3 regions of the Exiguobacterium sp. s16 genome follow, and region 2 is predicted to be linked to each of the others. Evidence: riboswitches for the same ligand, from Rfam matches in the RefSeq annotation. Region 2 holds a riboswitch; each other region holds the start of a gene.
The links. A riboswitch is a leader RNA that binds a small molecule or an ion and turns the genes downstream of it on or off. The one in region 2 is predicted to bind thiamine pyrophosphate.
Positions count from the first base shown of each region.

Region 1: linked by a shared signal. The riboswitch ahead of thiT (energy-coupled thiamine transporter ThiT) and the one ahead of tenA (thiaminase II) in region 2 are both predicted to bind thiamine pyrophosphate.
Region 3: linked by a shared signal. The riboswitch ahead of KNP86_RS06205 (YkoF family thiamine/hydroxymethylpyrimidine-binding protein) and the one ahead of tenA (thiaminase II) in region 2 are both predicted to bind thiamine pyrophosphate.

Region 1 is NZ_JACSLM010000001.1:440,996-445,506, forward strand. Features, by position in the region: gene pknB (Stk1 family PASTA domain-containing Ser/Thr kinase) at 1-233, shown strand, start outside; gene rsgA (ribosome small subunit-dependent GTPase A) at 278-1,162, shown strand; gene rpe (ribulose-phosphate 3-epimerase) at 1,164-1,820, shown strand; TPP riboswitch at 1,840-1,940, shown strand; gene thiT (energy-coupled thiamine transporter ThiT) at 2,017-2,589, shown strand; gene KNP86_RS02295 (thiamine diphosphokinase) at 2,589-3,176, shown strand; gene rpmB (50S ribosomal protein L28) at 3,235-3,423, opposite strand; gene KNP86_RS02305 (Asp23/Gls24 family envelope stress response protein) at 3,677-4,039, shown strand; gene KNP86_RS02310 (DAK2 domain-containing protein) at 4,062-4,511, shown strand, end outside.
Region 2 is NZ_JACSLM010000003.1:65,864-70,374, reverse strand. Features, by position in the region: gene thiE (thiamine phosphate synthase) at 1-407, opposite strand, end outside; gene thiD (bifunctional hydroxymethylpyrimidine kinase/phosphomethylpyrimidine kinase) at 379-1,215, opposite strand; gene thiM (hydroxyethylthiazole kinase) at 1,215-2,003, opposite strand; gene tenA (thiaminase II) at 2,000-2,674, opposite strand; TPP riboswitch at 2,757-2,861, opposite strand; gene pelG (exopolysaccharide Pel transporter PelG) at 2,923-4,371, opposite strand; gene pelF (GT4 family glycosyltransferase PelF) at 4,352-4,511, opposite strand, start outside.
Region 3 is NZ_JACSLM010000002.1:525,796-530,306, reverse strand. Features, by position in the region: gene KNP86_RS06225 (energy-coupling factor transporter transmembrane component T family protein) at 1-223, opposite strand, end outside; gene KNP86_RS06220 (ABC transporter ATP-binding protein) at 220-828, opposite strand; gene KNP86_RS06215 (ABC transporter ATP-binding protein) at 804-1,550, opposite strand; gene KNP86_RS06210 (ECF transporter S component) at 1,543-2,118, opposite strand; gene KNP86_RS06205 (YkoF family thiamine/hydroxymethylpyrimidine-binding protein) at 2,111-2,704, opposite strand; TPP riboswitch at 2,784-2,884, opposite strand; gene KNP86_RS06200 (GTP-binding protein) at 2,947-4,140, opposite strand; gene KNP86_RS06195 (hypothetical protein) at 4,243-4,506, opposite strand.

The sequences.
Region 1 (4,511 bases), on a different contig from region 2:
AAATCGAGCCGCCCGCTGAAGGCGAAGAAGCCGAGGCACTCGAAGTCGTCATTCGGACGGTCGACGCCCGTGGCGAAGTCGAGGTGTTGCGTGATAAGATAACGGAGACAACGACTTACTCGTATACGCTCGTCATCGCACCGGACGAAGTCGGAACCGCGACGATTGAAGTCGACGGCGAAGTCGTTCGCACGGATACGGTGACTTACGCACAAGCAAAAGATTCACAATGAAGAGGTGGCGTGCGCGTCGCCTCTTTTTCTAAGGAGGGAATGGAATGAAAGGTACGATTATTCGATTACAAGGCGGATTTTATGACGTCATGACGGAAGAAAAACAAGAGATCCGTTGTCGCGCCCGCGGCAATTTCCGCAACCGGAACATCTCGCCGGTCGTCGGTGACGATGTCGACATCCAAGACCAAGGGGATGGTACCGGTTATATATTGGCTGTTGACGAGCGGTCGAACCATCTCGTCCGCCCGCCGATTGCCAACATCGATCAAGCGTTCTTGTTATTCTCGGTAAAAGAGCCGGCGTTCTCGTTCCATCTGCTCGACCGTTTCCTCGTCTTGATCGAGTCGAAGCAAGTCCATCCGATTATCGTTTTGACGAAAATGGATTTGTTGACGGAGGCGGAACGGGAGAAGATTCACGAAGCAGCGGCTTTATATCGTTCCATCGGCTATGAGGTCATCGAGACGTCGACCGAGGACGGGTCGGGGATCGAAAAAATCCGCGGGTCGTTTAAGGAGAAGACGAGTGTGTTCGCCGGACAGACCGGGGTCGGTAAGAGTTCGCTCTTGAACGCGGTCGCACCTGAGCTTGAACTTGCAACCGGGAAGATCTCGAAATCACTTGGGCGCGGTAAGCACACGACGCGTCACGTCACGCTGATCACGCTCGCTGACGGGCTCGTGGCCGATACGCCTGGTTTCTCGAGCCTCGAGTTCCCAGAAGAACTCGAAGTCGAAGAGATGCGCTGGTGTTTCCCTGAGTTCGTCGAGCGGCATGATGACTGTAAATTCCGCGGTTGTGCCCATTTGAACGAACCAGGTTGTGCCGTCAAAGCGGCCGTCGAGGCGGGAGAAATCGCTTCCACCCGCTATGAGAATTATGTTACGTTTATGGCAGAGTTAAACGATAGACAACGGAGGTACTAACATGATTAAAATTGCACCATCGATTTTAGCGGCGGACTTCGCCAATTTAGAGGCAGAAGTGAAGGCGGTCCAAGAGGCCGGAGCGGATTACATCCATTTTGACGTCATGGACGGTCAATTCGTCCCGAACATCTCAATCGGCCTACCGGTGTTAGCGAGCTTACGGAAGAAGTCGGACATGGTACTCGACGTCCATTTGATGATCGACCAGCCCGAACGGTTCGTCGAAGATTTCATCAAGGCCGGGGCGGATATCGTCACGGTTCACGTTGAAGCGACGAATCATTTGCATCGCGTGTTGCAACAAATCAAAGCGGCCGGCGCCAAGTGTGGTGTCGTCTTGAATCCGCATACGCCGCTGTCATCGATTGAACACGTGCTCGGTGACGTCGACATGGTGCTCCTCATGACGGTGAACCCTGGCTTTGGGGGCCAGGCATTCATCGAATCGGTCGTCCCGAAAATCTCGGCGCTGAGCGAGATGCGCCAAGCGCGTCGTCTCGACTTTGAAATCGAGATTGACGGCGGTGTCAACGCAGAGACGGCGAAATTATGCATCGACGCTGGCGCTGATGTGCTCGTGGCTGGTTCAGCCATCTATAACGAGCCGAGCTATAAAGACGCAATCGATAGCATTCGTCACGCTTCTCGTGTATAATCGTCGATAGAACAACAAATATTGTCGCAAGGGGTGTCACATTCTGTGGCTGAGAGGCATTTGCTAACCCTTTGAACCTGTTCCGTTCACACGGACGTAGGGATGTGGCGAAAATGCACGTTGCTACTCGATAGCAGCATGGCGTTTACGTCATGCTGCTTTTTGTCGTTCGCTCATATAATAAGGAGGGAATAAGATGAAACAACGTTTAAAACTACAGGCGCTCATTGAAATCTCATTGTTCGCCGCACTCGGCTTGATCTTTGATTTGCTCATCCCGTTCCGGATGCCGCAGGGCGGATCGATCAGCCTGGCGATGTTGCCGATCTTTGTGATGGCGTACCGCCATGGATTAAAAGGCGGACTGGCGACAGGAGCGCTCGTCGGAACGCTGCAACTGCTGTTCGGGGCTTACATCTTCACACCGGTCCAGTTCCTGCTCGACTACACGTTCGCTTACGGTGTCGTCGGGATGGCCGGACTGTTCGCTGGTCAAGTGAAACGGGCCGCCAAGGACGAGGCGAAAAAGACGCTCGTCGTCTACTTGGTGCTCGGGGCGCTCCTCGGTTCTTTGCTTCGCTACGGCGCCCACGTCTTATCAGGGATCGTCTTCTTCGCCGAGTACGCGGAAGGGCCGGTCGTCGCCTATTCGTTCGCTTATAACATGACGTATATGTTGCCGTCCTTCCTCGTGTCGGCCGTCGTCCTCGTTCTCTTGTTCGTCTCGGCACCACGTTTCGCCACGCTCGCGACCCGGGGTCTCCGCTAATGCGGGTGTTGATTGTGGCGGCCAGCCCGGAACCAATCTCGGGACTCCCGCGTGACGTCGATTACATCATCGGCGTCGACGGGGGATACGAGACACTGTTGAACCACGGGCTGAACCCGGATCTCGTCGTCGGCGATTTCGATTCCTTCACGGGCGAAGTGCCGATTGACGCCGTCCGTTACCCATCTGAAAAAGACGTGACCGACCTCGAGATTGCGCTCGAGGCGGCCCGTGGACACGGGGCGACGGAGATGCTCGTGTACGGCGCTCTCGGTGGACGCCTCGACATGACGCTCGGCAATATCGGACTGCTCGAGGCATATCCAGAGATGCGTTTGTTCACGGCCGGGCAAACCATTCGTCTTGTTGGAGCTGGGCGTCACGAGCTCCCACGTCAAGCTGATCATTATTTGTCGCTCATCCCGTGGAAGCGGGCGAACGTGTCAATCCGCGGCGTCAAATATCCGCTCGACCGTCACGATGTCGTCAGCCATGAGGCGCTCACGATCTCGAACGAGTGGGCCGGCGAATCAGCGGATTTGATCGTGCACGAAGGTATGGTCCTCGTGCTGTATATCAAAAAATGAACACAAAAAAATCCCATCGGCGAATGCCGCTGGGATTTATTTCGTTCGTGTATAAAAATTATACGCGTTCAACGAGACCTGATTTAAGAGCGCGAGCTGAAACCCAAACTCGTTTAGGTTTACCGTCAACGAGAATACGAACTTTTTGTACGTTTACACCCCAAGTGCGTTTTGTCTTGTTGAGTGCGTGCGAACGGTTGTTACCTGATTTAGGTGATTTACCTGTTACGTAGCATTTACGTGCCATGCGTTTCCCCTCCTTTTTTATGTGGGTTCGTCCTAATAGACACTCGTTTATATTAGCACGGGTTTTTTCACGATGCAACTAGAAAATCATAGGATGACAAGAAAAAAACTTGACATTACTGGAAAGGATTTTAATAATGAATGAGGGTTACGGCTACAATTGACCGAGTTTATGGAGCAGGTTCTTTTAATAACTAGGTACTTATTGTAGAATGTAGTGAAGGAATCATTCCGAATGAAGGAGGCTACTCCATATGGCAATTGAAATGAAGACAACATATGGCAATATTGACATCACGAACGACGTGGTCGCAACACTCGCAGGCGGTGCGGCGATGGAATGTTTCGGCGTTGTGGGAATGGCGTCTCAAGCTCAATTGAAAGACGGGATTGCAGAACTATTGAAGCGTGAAAACTACGCCCGAGGCGTGGTCGTACGTCAAGATGGAGAAGACGTACATATCGACATGCACATCATTGTGAGTTACGGGACGAAAGTGTCGGAAGTCGCATATAACGTGCAAAGCCGTGTAAAATACACGCTCGGTGAAACTTTAGGATTAAACGTTTCGTCGGTAAACATATTCGTACAAGGCGTTCGTCTGACGAATGACTGACGAGAACGAAGGAGGATTTGGTGTGGGTTTAAAACGTTTAGATGGATTGGTGTTCGCGAACATGGTCGCGAACGGTGCAGCCAACTTGAGCCAGAATGCGGATTATGTAGATTCGCTTAACGTCTTCCCGGTGCCGGATGGCGACACGGGGACGAACATGAATTTGACGATGACATCGGGTGCGAAGGAAGTGGCCGCACTCAACACGGCAAATATCGCTGACGTCTCATCGAAGTTTGCACGTGGTCTCTTGATGGGGGCACGCGGGAACTCCGGTGTTATTTTAAGCCAATTGTTCCGTGGCTTCGGTAAAGCGATCGAAGGAAAGACCGAAGTGTCGACAGTCGATTTCGCTGAGGCATTGAAACGTGGTGTCGACACGGCATACAAGGCGGTTATGAAACCGGTTGAAGGAACGATTTTGACGGTTGCTCGTGAAGCGGCCGACGAAGCGCTCCGTGCTTCAGAGTCG
Region 2 (4,511 bases):
CCAATGCCTACATAATCCGCATGCTCGATGGCCGCTGCTACTTCTTCGAGCGTGTGGACCGAGACACCGAGCCACTTATCTGGACCAATCCGCTCCCGAACGATTGCGGCCTCGGCATCGTCTTGTCCGATATGCACGCCGTCCGCATCAATGCGCGCCGCCAGTTCGACATCGTCGTTGATGATGAACGGGACGTCGTACGAACGACAAAGTGCTTGCAGGGTCCTTGCCATCGCTTCTTTTTTATCCCCATACAGTGCCTCTTTACCTTTTTCACGAAATTGAAAACATGTCACGCCACATTGGAGTGCCATTTCGACCGTCCGTAACATGTCTTTCGTGTTCGGTGTCCCGCATACGAAGTAAAGCCGCAACTGTTCAGCGAGTGCCCGCCTTGATGGATTCAATCGTCACACCCTCCTCTCCATACGCCACATATGCCCAATGGTTCGTCGGTCCGTGTCCGGCGCCGATCTCAAGGCCATGGGTGATGGCGCTTTGAATGAACCGCTTCGCCGTCACCGCCGCCTCCATGATAGAACGACCTTTGGCAAGTTCCGCTGTAAGCGCCGCCGAAAATGTACAACCGGTACCGTGCGTATCGCTCGTCTGGATGCGCGGGGCCGAGAGAAGGAACACTTCCGACTCCATCATGATCAAGTCTTCGGCAGTTTCACCTTCGAGATGGCCGCCTTTTAAAATAACCGCGCGCACGCCGTACGCTAACATCCGCCGAGCCGCCTCGAGACGATCATTAAACGATCGAATCGTCAACCCGGTCAGCACTTCCGCTTCCGGCACGTTCGGCGTGACGACTGTCGCGAGTGGCAACAAGGAGGTCTTGAGCGCATCGACCGCCGTGTCCTGTAAAAGCGGGGCCCCTCCTTTCGCAATCATGACCGGGTCGACGACGAGTCGGTTGAAGACATGACGTTTCACCCCGGTAGCGACTGCCTCGATGCGCGCCGCATCAAATAACATCCCGGTCTTACATGCTGCGATCGAAAAGTCCGAACCGATTGCATCGAGTTGTTGCGTGATGAGTTCCGGCGACACCGCTTCGACCCCATGCACCCCGCGCGTATTTTGAGCGGTGACGGCCGTCAGAACGCTCGTCCCGAACACCTCTAGCTCTTGAAACGTCTTCAAATCGGCTTGGATTCCTGCTCCCCCGCCAGAGTCCGAACCGGCAATCGTCAATACTTGCGGCCGCATCATGACACCACCTCAATGCGGTCGCTCGGCAACTCGACGGCTGTCATCTTGCCGAGTTCATTCAAGAAATGAACGGGGAAGTCGCCCGGTCCATCCGCCAAAGCGGTAGCCAGTTCGCCGCACCGCGCATATCCGGCGAGCGCTGTCGCCGTGGCCGTCAACGCGTCGGATTCGACCGCAAGGAACGCACCGACGACCGCACTGAGTAAACAACCGGTCCCTGTCGTCCGGGCCATTGCTGCGGTGCCGCCTTTGATTTCAATCGTCGCGTCCCCGTCGCTGACGACATCCGTCTCTCCGGTCACGGCAACGACACAGTTGTAGCGTCGTGCCGCCGCGCGTGCGATGTGATTCAAATCAACCCGCGTTTCCCCAGCGTCCACGCCGCGCGCCGCCGCGTCGAGACCAATCAATGTCGCGATTTCTCCGGCATTGCCTCGGATGACCGTCACGCGGACGTGTTGCAAAATGGATGTAGCGACGTCACGTCGAAACGCGGTCGCCCCGACACCGACCGGATCGAAGACGACCGGCCGGCTCGATTCATTCGCCGCCTGTCCGGCTCGAATCATCGTACGTTCCGTCGTCGCATCGAGTGTGCCGATATTGAGTACGAGCGCATCGCTCGCAGACGCCATGTCCGCGACTTCTTCGACGGCTGACGCCATCACCGGCGCAGCGCCGATGGCGAGCAACCCGTTCGCCGAAAAGTTAGCGACGACGATATTCGTAATGTTATGGATGAGTGGCCGTTCGGCTCTGACTTTGTCCCATAAGTCGCGCTTCATCGTGTCACCCCCGCCGGTAAATCCCACGACTCGAGCGTCCACGCCATTTCCCAAAACGCATGTTCATAATAACAACTCTTCAAGAACAGCTGTTGATACCGGACCCGTTCTTCCGCTGTCGCTTGTCCGGCGAGCACGTCGAGCCGTTCAAGCTGTTCCTCGACGAGATCGCGGAACCATTCCGAACCGTACGTCGCAATCCACGTCGCATAGATCGGATGATCGGGTGTCGCATCTTTCAATCGCTCCCCGATCTCATAATAGACCCAGTAGCACGGCAAAATCGAAGCGAGCACATCACCGAGCGTCGGACCGGCCTGTTGCATATGGAGCGCATAGGCGTAAGCCGTCGGGGCCGGCTCAAACGTCGCCCACTCCGCCTCCGTCACGTTGAGCAAGGTGAAAAACTCACGGTGCAACGCATGCTCCGCTTCGATGGTATGGAGCGCGTGCGTCAAAAAGCGGCTCGCTACTTCCATGTTCGGGGCGAGGGTCGCCCCTTTCGCCTGTACTTTGGAGAACTGGTTCAAATAGTATGAATCTTGCATGACGTAATGCCTAAATTTCGCCTCGTCGAGTTCGCCTGTTCCGAGCTCGCGGACGAACGGATGGTCAAAGCTGGCTTGAAACAAGGCCTCGGCCTCTTGTCGAAGATGTGCGGTGAATGTCATTCATGTCTCCTCCTTTGTTATAAAAAAAGACGCCGCCTCCCATAACGGAAGCGGCGTCGGATTTACACAAAGTGTACGAGAACAATCGGTTCGCCCACTTCCCTACGCTAGCGTGAACTAGATCAGGTTCAAAGGGTCTGGACCTCGTCCATCTCAGCCGCGTCACGCGACTCCCCTAGTGGTAAACATTATGAAATTCGGTCGTCTACGACCACATCATATCAGTCTTTATCTTTGTTGAAAACCCTTTATCGCGAGAAGCGACGGTTCAACAACGTCCCCATTTGGGAGAAGCGTTCGGTGCCAAGCTTGCGTCGATTCGAGGCCGCGAACACGTAATAATCGACTTTGCCCATGTAATAAATCAAACGCAGGCCGGCCAAGAAGAACGTGATTGTCGTGCTGACGGCAAAGCCGACGCCGTACCAATCGATGCCGCGCGGCAAGAGCAAGAGCGTGAACAACGCATTCAACGTGAAGAACGAGATGTTGACGAACAATGCCCCTCGTCGATCCTCGAAATAGAGCAACAACAACGTCAAAATAAGGATCATCGCGTTCGCGAACGCCGCGAGCGTCGTCATCCGAAAGATTTGACCGATTTCGTCCGGCACACCGATCCAACCGACGAACACCCCTGCCATCAGGATGGCGAACAACGTCACGACGCCTTGGCTGCGCGCGAGTCGAATCAGCTCATTTTTCAACACGGACGTCATCGTCTGTTTCGCCTTCTCGATTTGATGGAGCGCCCCGCCGTAGTTGATCAGTCCATAAAACGTACGATAACGCTCATAAAATCGTGTCTCGACGGCGACGACGAATAGCAGTTGCGTCGGGATGATCGTCAAGTACGACCAAAAGATGGCCGTGTCATAATACGGATTGAACAAGAACGAGTCCGCGATGATGACGCGTCCTTCTCCGAACCAGATGATAAAGTTCGTGACCCAAATCCCGAGCACGTACAACACGCCGATGGCGAACAAGTCTGGATAGCGGTCGAAGTACTTGAAGTAAGAGAACTCTTTCACGGCGTAGCGGAGTGGGAACGTCCGGAGCATCGCGAAGAACAACCCGAACAACGTCACAATCATCCCGACCGTGAAACCGAGCAATAGCTCGAGACTCGACGGGTCGACCATGAGACGGCTAATCGCATAGACGCTCCCGACCGAGATGAGTCCGCCGAGCAAGAAGCTATAGGCCACCGCTTGATAATACTTGGCGGCACTTAAAAACAAGAACATGACCCAGATGACGTTAATCGTCATGAATAAAACGAACAACGTCAGTTTGTACAGAAAATCGAGCGGCGACAATAGCCAAAAGATACTATACAGCAAGCCTGCAACGAGGATCGTCACTTTGAGCATCCCGGTGAACACCGGGAAAATCTCATGCGCTTTCTTCTCGTAAAACAAGTCCGCCACGTATCGGGTGACGACGAGCTGTTGGAAGCTGAACAAGATTTGCGAGAAGATGAACGCGTACGAGACCGAGATCATGAAGAGCGTCCGTTCGGCGAGCGATAACGTCGGCATTTGGAACGCCAACCATTGAATCGTCCCGACGACCAAGATGACGATCAACCACGGTCCGGATGTGACGAGGCCCGAGAACGTGTACGCCTTCAACCTGGACGAATAGTAGTCTTCTTGGAACAACTTCTGCAACTTAAACCCGATGCCCGCCATACTGTTCCCTCCTCGTTTCATAGATGGCCTTGTAGCGGTCCACGACTTGTTGGAGACGATAGTATTGGCGGACCCGCTCCCGCCCGTTCTTACCGAACCGCATCCGTTCCTGCGGATAATCCATCATCCACTCGACCTTG
Region 3 (4,511 bases), on a different contig from region 2:
CAAAGACGAGCGTCGTCCACAATGTCCCGAGCGCGGTCAATAAAAATGGGATCATGAACAACCCCCATCTTCTCCAGCTCACAGCAGAGAATAGCGTTTGAAGTGTAACTGTACCGAGAAAAACAGCAAGCGGAGTCCAAGGGTTATACATGAAGGCGAGACCGAACATGAGACATGCCACGGTCAGAAATTTAATCGTCGGGTTCATCTCATGAAATGTCATCGCGATTCCTCCATCAATAAGCCGTGGGTGCGTAGTAATTCTTTTTCATCCCAGAGTGAAGCGTCATATGGCCCACTCAAGTCGCCGTCACACATCAAATAATATGTGTTCGCAATCCGCGCGAAGCTGAGGTCGTGCGTCACAAACAAAATCGTCTGGCCGGATCGTGTTCGTTCGACCATTAAGTCATAGAGCGCACGAAGCGATACCTCGTCTTGTCCGGCAGTCGGTTCATCAAACGCAATCAGTTGTTTATTAGACAGCATCATCACTCCGATGGCGAGCCTTCGTTTTTGACCGTGACTAAGGGAGAGTGGATGGTGGTCACGCACTGATTCGAGCCCGAGCCGCGTTAAGACGTCCTCAATCGGGCGATTATGGCCATATGCGAGTTCTCGGGTCACATCATTCGTAACGAATAGATGCGCCGGTGATTGCGGGACGAGGCCGACTTCACGATGTTTCCGGGCTAGGCTTCGCAGCCATGTCGACTTTCCGCTACCATTTCGACCGAGCACCGCAATGAGATCACCCTCAGCGACCTTTAACTCGCTCGCTGCTAATTGAAATGTTTTTCGTTTTAATTCCGGTATGTGAAATAACATTTTTTTCCTTGTTCAACTTTAATTGGAGAGAACGCATAATCTGGTCGGACGATGAACGGTCCATCATAGTCGATGCGCCCACTCACGAGCTTTATTTGTCGGTCAAAAAAATCACCCCATATGTATGGCCGATGCTCGATGACGACAACGTTTACGGTCTGTGCGACGCCGTCGAGCCAACGAACGAAATGATGGGCGGTCTCAGGATCGAGGTGAGCGAGCGGCTCATCGAGGAGGAGCCACTCGGGGCGGCCAATCAAGGCACAAGCGACGGCAATTTGCTGCTTCTCACCCCCCGATAGGTCATGAATGGTACGGTGACGATAATCGGTCAAATGCAACGCCTCTAACATTGTGGTGACACGGGCCATCATCTCGTCTCTCGCGACGGCAAAGTTTTCGAGCGTGAAAATCAATTCTTCTTCGACCGTCTGCATGACGAACTGACTGTCCGGGTCCTGAAAGACCGTTCCGACGCGCCGGTTCACTTCGCCAGCTTCATACGTATCATAAGAGCGATCGAACAAGTGCAGTCTGCCCGTCACGATGCCATCACAATTGTCCGGATAGAGACGATTCATCAAAGCGAGCAATGTTGATTTTCCCGACCCACTTGCCCCTGTAATGACCGTTCTCCCTTTTGTTAGACGTAGTGTGATATCCGTCAAGACATCGCATTTCTTGTTCGGATAACGAAATGTCAGATGTTCTGCCTCAACCATGCATACGGTCCTGTCGCGCGAGAGCATACCCATCAAGCGCGCCCGTCCGAAGCAACAAGTCGCTCAAAATCTTACCGCCCAGACCAGCAATCAACATCCCGCTCGTTGCGCGTAGTGCGAACATCGTAGCCACATATGTCGGACTGAGGGCATTGAGCCCTCCCATGACGTACGTATATGCGAAACTTGTCACAGCAGCACTGAATCCGGCGAGCATGAGCACCCAAAGATCATAGCGTTTATAACCCGTCAAAGCGAACGCCGCTTCGGCGCCGATCCCTTGAACGATCCCGACTAAAATGATGCGCGGTCCGATGGCGTTGCCAATCATCATCTCAATCGTCGCCGCAAGCACTTCGGACAAGAATGCAGCCCCAGGCTTGCGAATGATATAAGCTGCGATAATCGAGACGATGAACCATATCCCAAAAATCCATTCGTAGGCGATTGGTCCAATCAGACCGGCCCACAAGTTCCCAGCATGGACGAACGCCAAATAGACCACCGCGAACACGACCGATAAAATCGACAACAAGACGATCTCTTTTAACTTCCACGATTTAAGCATCCATGCGTCCCTCGTGTGACGGACTGTTCACGCTGAACGTCACCGTCATGACGACGTGGCTTGTCTTCTGTCGGACGCGATCAAACGTCGCCTCATAGAAAGCGAACACCGGCTCGATGTCCCCATGTATACCTGAGGCGTAATGCATCGAGTCATTGAAGACACCTCGCTCTTTCGCAAAAGCGATTTCTTCGTAGATGATGTCCATATAGTCGTCATCACCGAGCGGATAGAGCGCGAACTGTGAGGAGACATATTGCGGACCGACGGGACCATTAAGCGGTTCGCTCGACACAACGAGCACTTCATCTCCGGCCGTATCCCCTGGACACCCGACCGAGAACGTCCCGCTCATCGACACATGTTCCCCTGTCTTCGTCGCGTGTGACAGCACGGTCTTAGCCACATCGAATACATGCTCACTTCGTCCACGGATGACCGTCGACACGTCATCGGTATGTCGCCAGACGTTTTGTAAATCCGTCTCCTTCAACGCCCCTTTGATGATGCTCACGAAATCGGTCGTCATCGGGCTCAGTGTAAAGCGGAACCCGACGATCGGGCTCGTTCCACATTGTTTGTTCATGTTCTATTCCCCCTTATTATGTGTACACAAAAAAGCCGCATCCATGAGAATGCGGCCACTCGTCCAATTTTAATCCATTAGAAAAAGTGCCACACTTCCTCACGCCGGTATTACCCGGATCGAGTCATAAGGGATTGGAGCCATGCTCACATCTCAGCCGAAGCACCCCTAGTGTAGTCCAATGTATGCGGTTGTTCATGCAAGAATCAGTATAGACGACCGCTTTCATTTTGTAAACGGTCTTATGAGAACGTGACGACCTCGTTCCCCGGAAGTGTGTCCCGGAGCGTCGACCAATCTAACGCTATTTCCTCATCTGTCAACAGACACGCGTCGAGTCCGGCCTCGATGACCGAACGATCCATCCGCTGCCCGATCAAGACGAGCTCCGTCTGTCGGTCCCCGTACGGTTCGACATAGTCGGCGGCGAGTTCCGGTTCGGCCGCGAACATGTGATGACGCTCATCTTCCGGAAGCGTCGCGAGCCAGCGCCCGGCATGTTCGAGCGTCGAGGCGTAGCCCGCTTGTGAAAACAGACAGGCGAGGTCGTTCCGGGAAGCAATCCATAAGAACCCTTTCGCGCGGACGATTTCTTCCGGGAACGCCTCGATCCAGGCATGGAGACGCTCCGGGTGGAACGGCCGACGCCGACGATAGACGAATGAACTGATGCCGTATTCTTCCGTCTCCGGCGTGTGCACATCTGTCTCAAGTTCTTGAATCCACCCGGCCGCATGCATCGCCTGTTCGAAATCGAACAAATTGACATCCAACAGCTCGGTCAATTCCACGTTCGCATGGACAGACGTCAACAGCTTCGCGGTTGGGTTGAGCGCCTTCAACAGTCCGGTCATCTCGACGAGTTCGGTCTCGGTCACGCGATCCGCCTTGTTCAAGACGATGATATCGGCGAATTCGACTTGGTCGACGAGCAGGTCGACGACTTCGCGGACGTCCGTCGCCTCGATCGCCTGCTTGCGTTCATGGAGGGACTCGCCCGAGTTGAAATCTGTTAAGAACCGAAACGCATCGACGACGGTCACCATCGCATCGATATAGACTCGGCTCGTCAAATCGATGCCGAGGGCGTCATCGGCATATGTAAACGTTTGGGCGACCGGGATCGGCTCTGAGATACCGGACGACTCGATGATGATTCCGTCGAGGTCCCGCTCGTTCGCAAGCTCTGCTACCGCCTCGAGCAGGTCCTCACGGAGCGTGCAACAGATGCAGCCGTTCGATAGTTCGACCAACTTTTCGTCCGTCCTTGAAAAACCGCCCTGTTCAATCAATCGCTCATCGATATTCAACTCGCTCATGTCGTTGACGATGACGGCGTATTTCTTGCCCGTCCGATTGTTCAATATGTGGTTCAATAGTGTCGTCTTACCGCTTCCTAAATAACCGGACAGCACGGTGATCGGGATTCGTCTCATTCTACCCACTCCTAAATCGTAATGATTACTTTTTAGATAATGACGGGTCGGTGACGTCTTGTCAAGAAAAAAACACGCCCGTTTCCGGACGTGTTCTCCTGCCTATTCCTCTAACGCCTTGCGTTCGGCCTCTGAGCGTGGATAGGCGTTCGCCTGCCATTCGGCTCGATAAATCGAGTCGAGCTGGGTCAGACCGACCTCATCCGCGTCCTTGTCGGCATCCACACTCGGCGTCTCATCCCACCGCGGATTCAAATACGTATGATCGTCTTCCCGGTTTGCCTCCAACAGCTTTTGAATCCCGACCCGGGCGACCGCCGCGAGCGCCAAACCGATTCCCGCACGAACGAGCAATCGTTTTACCATCTTCG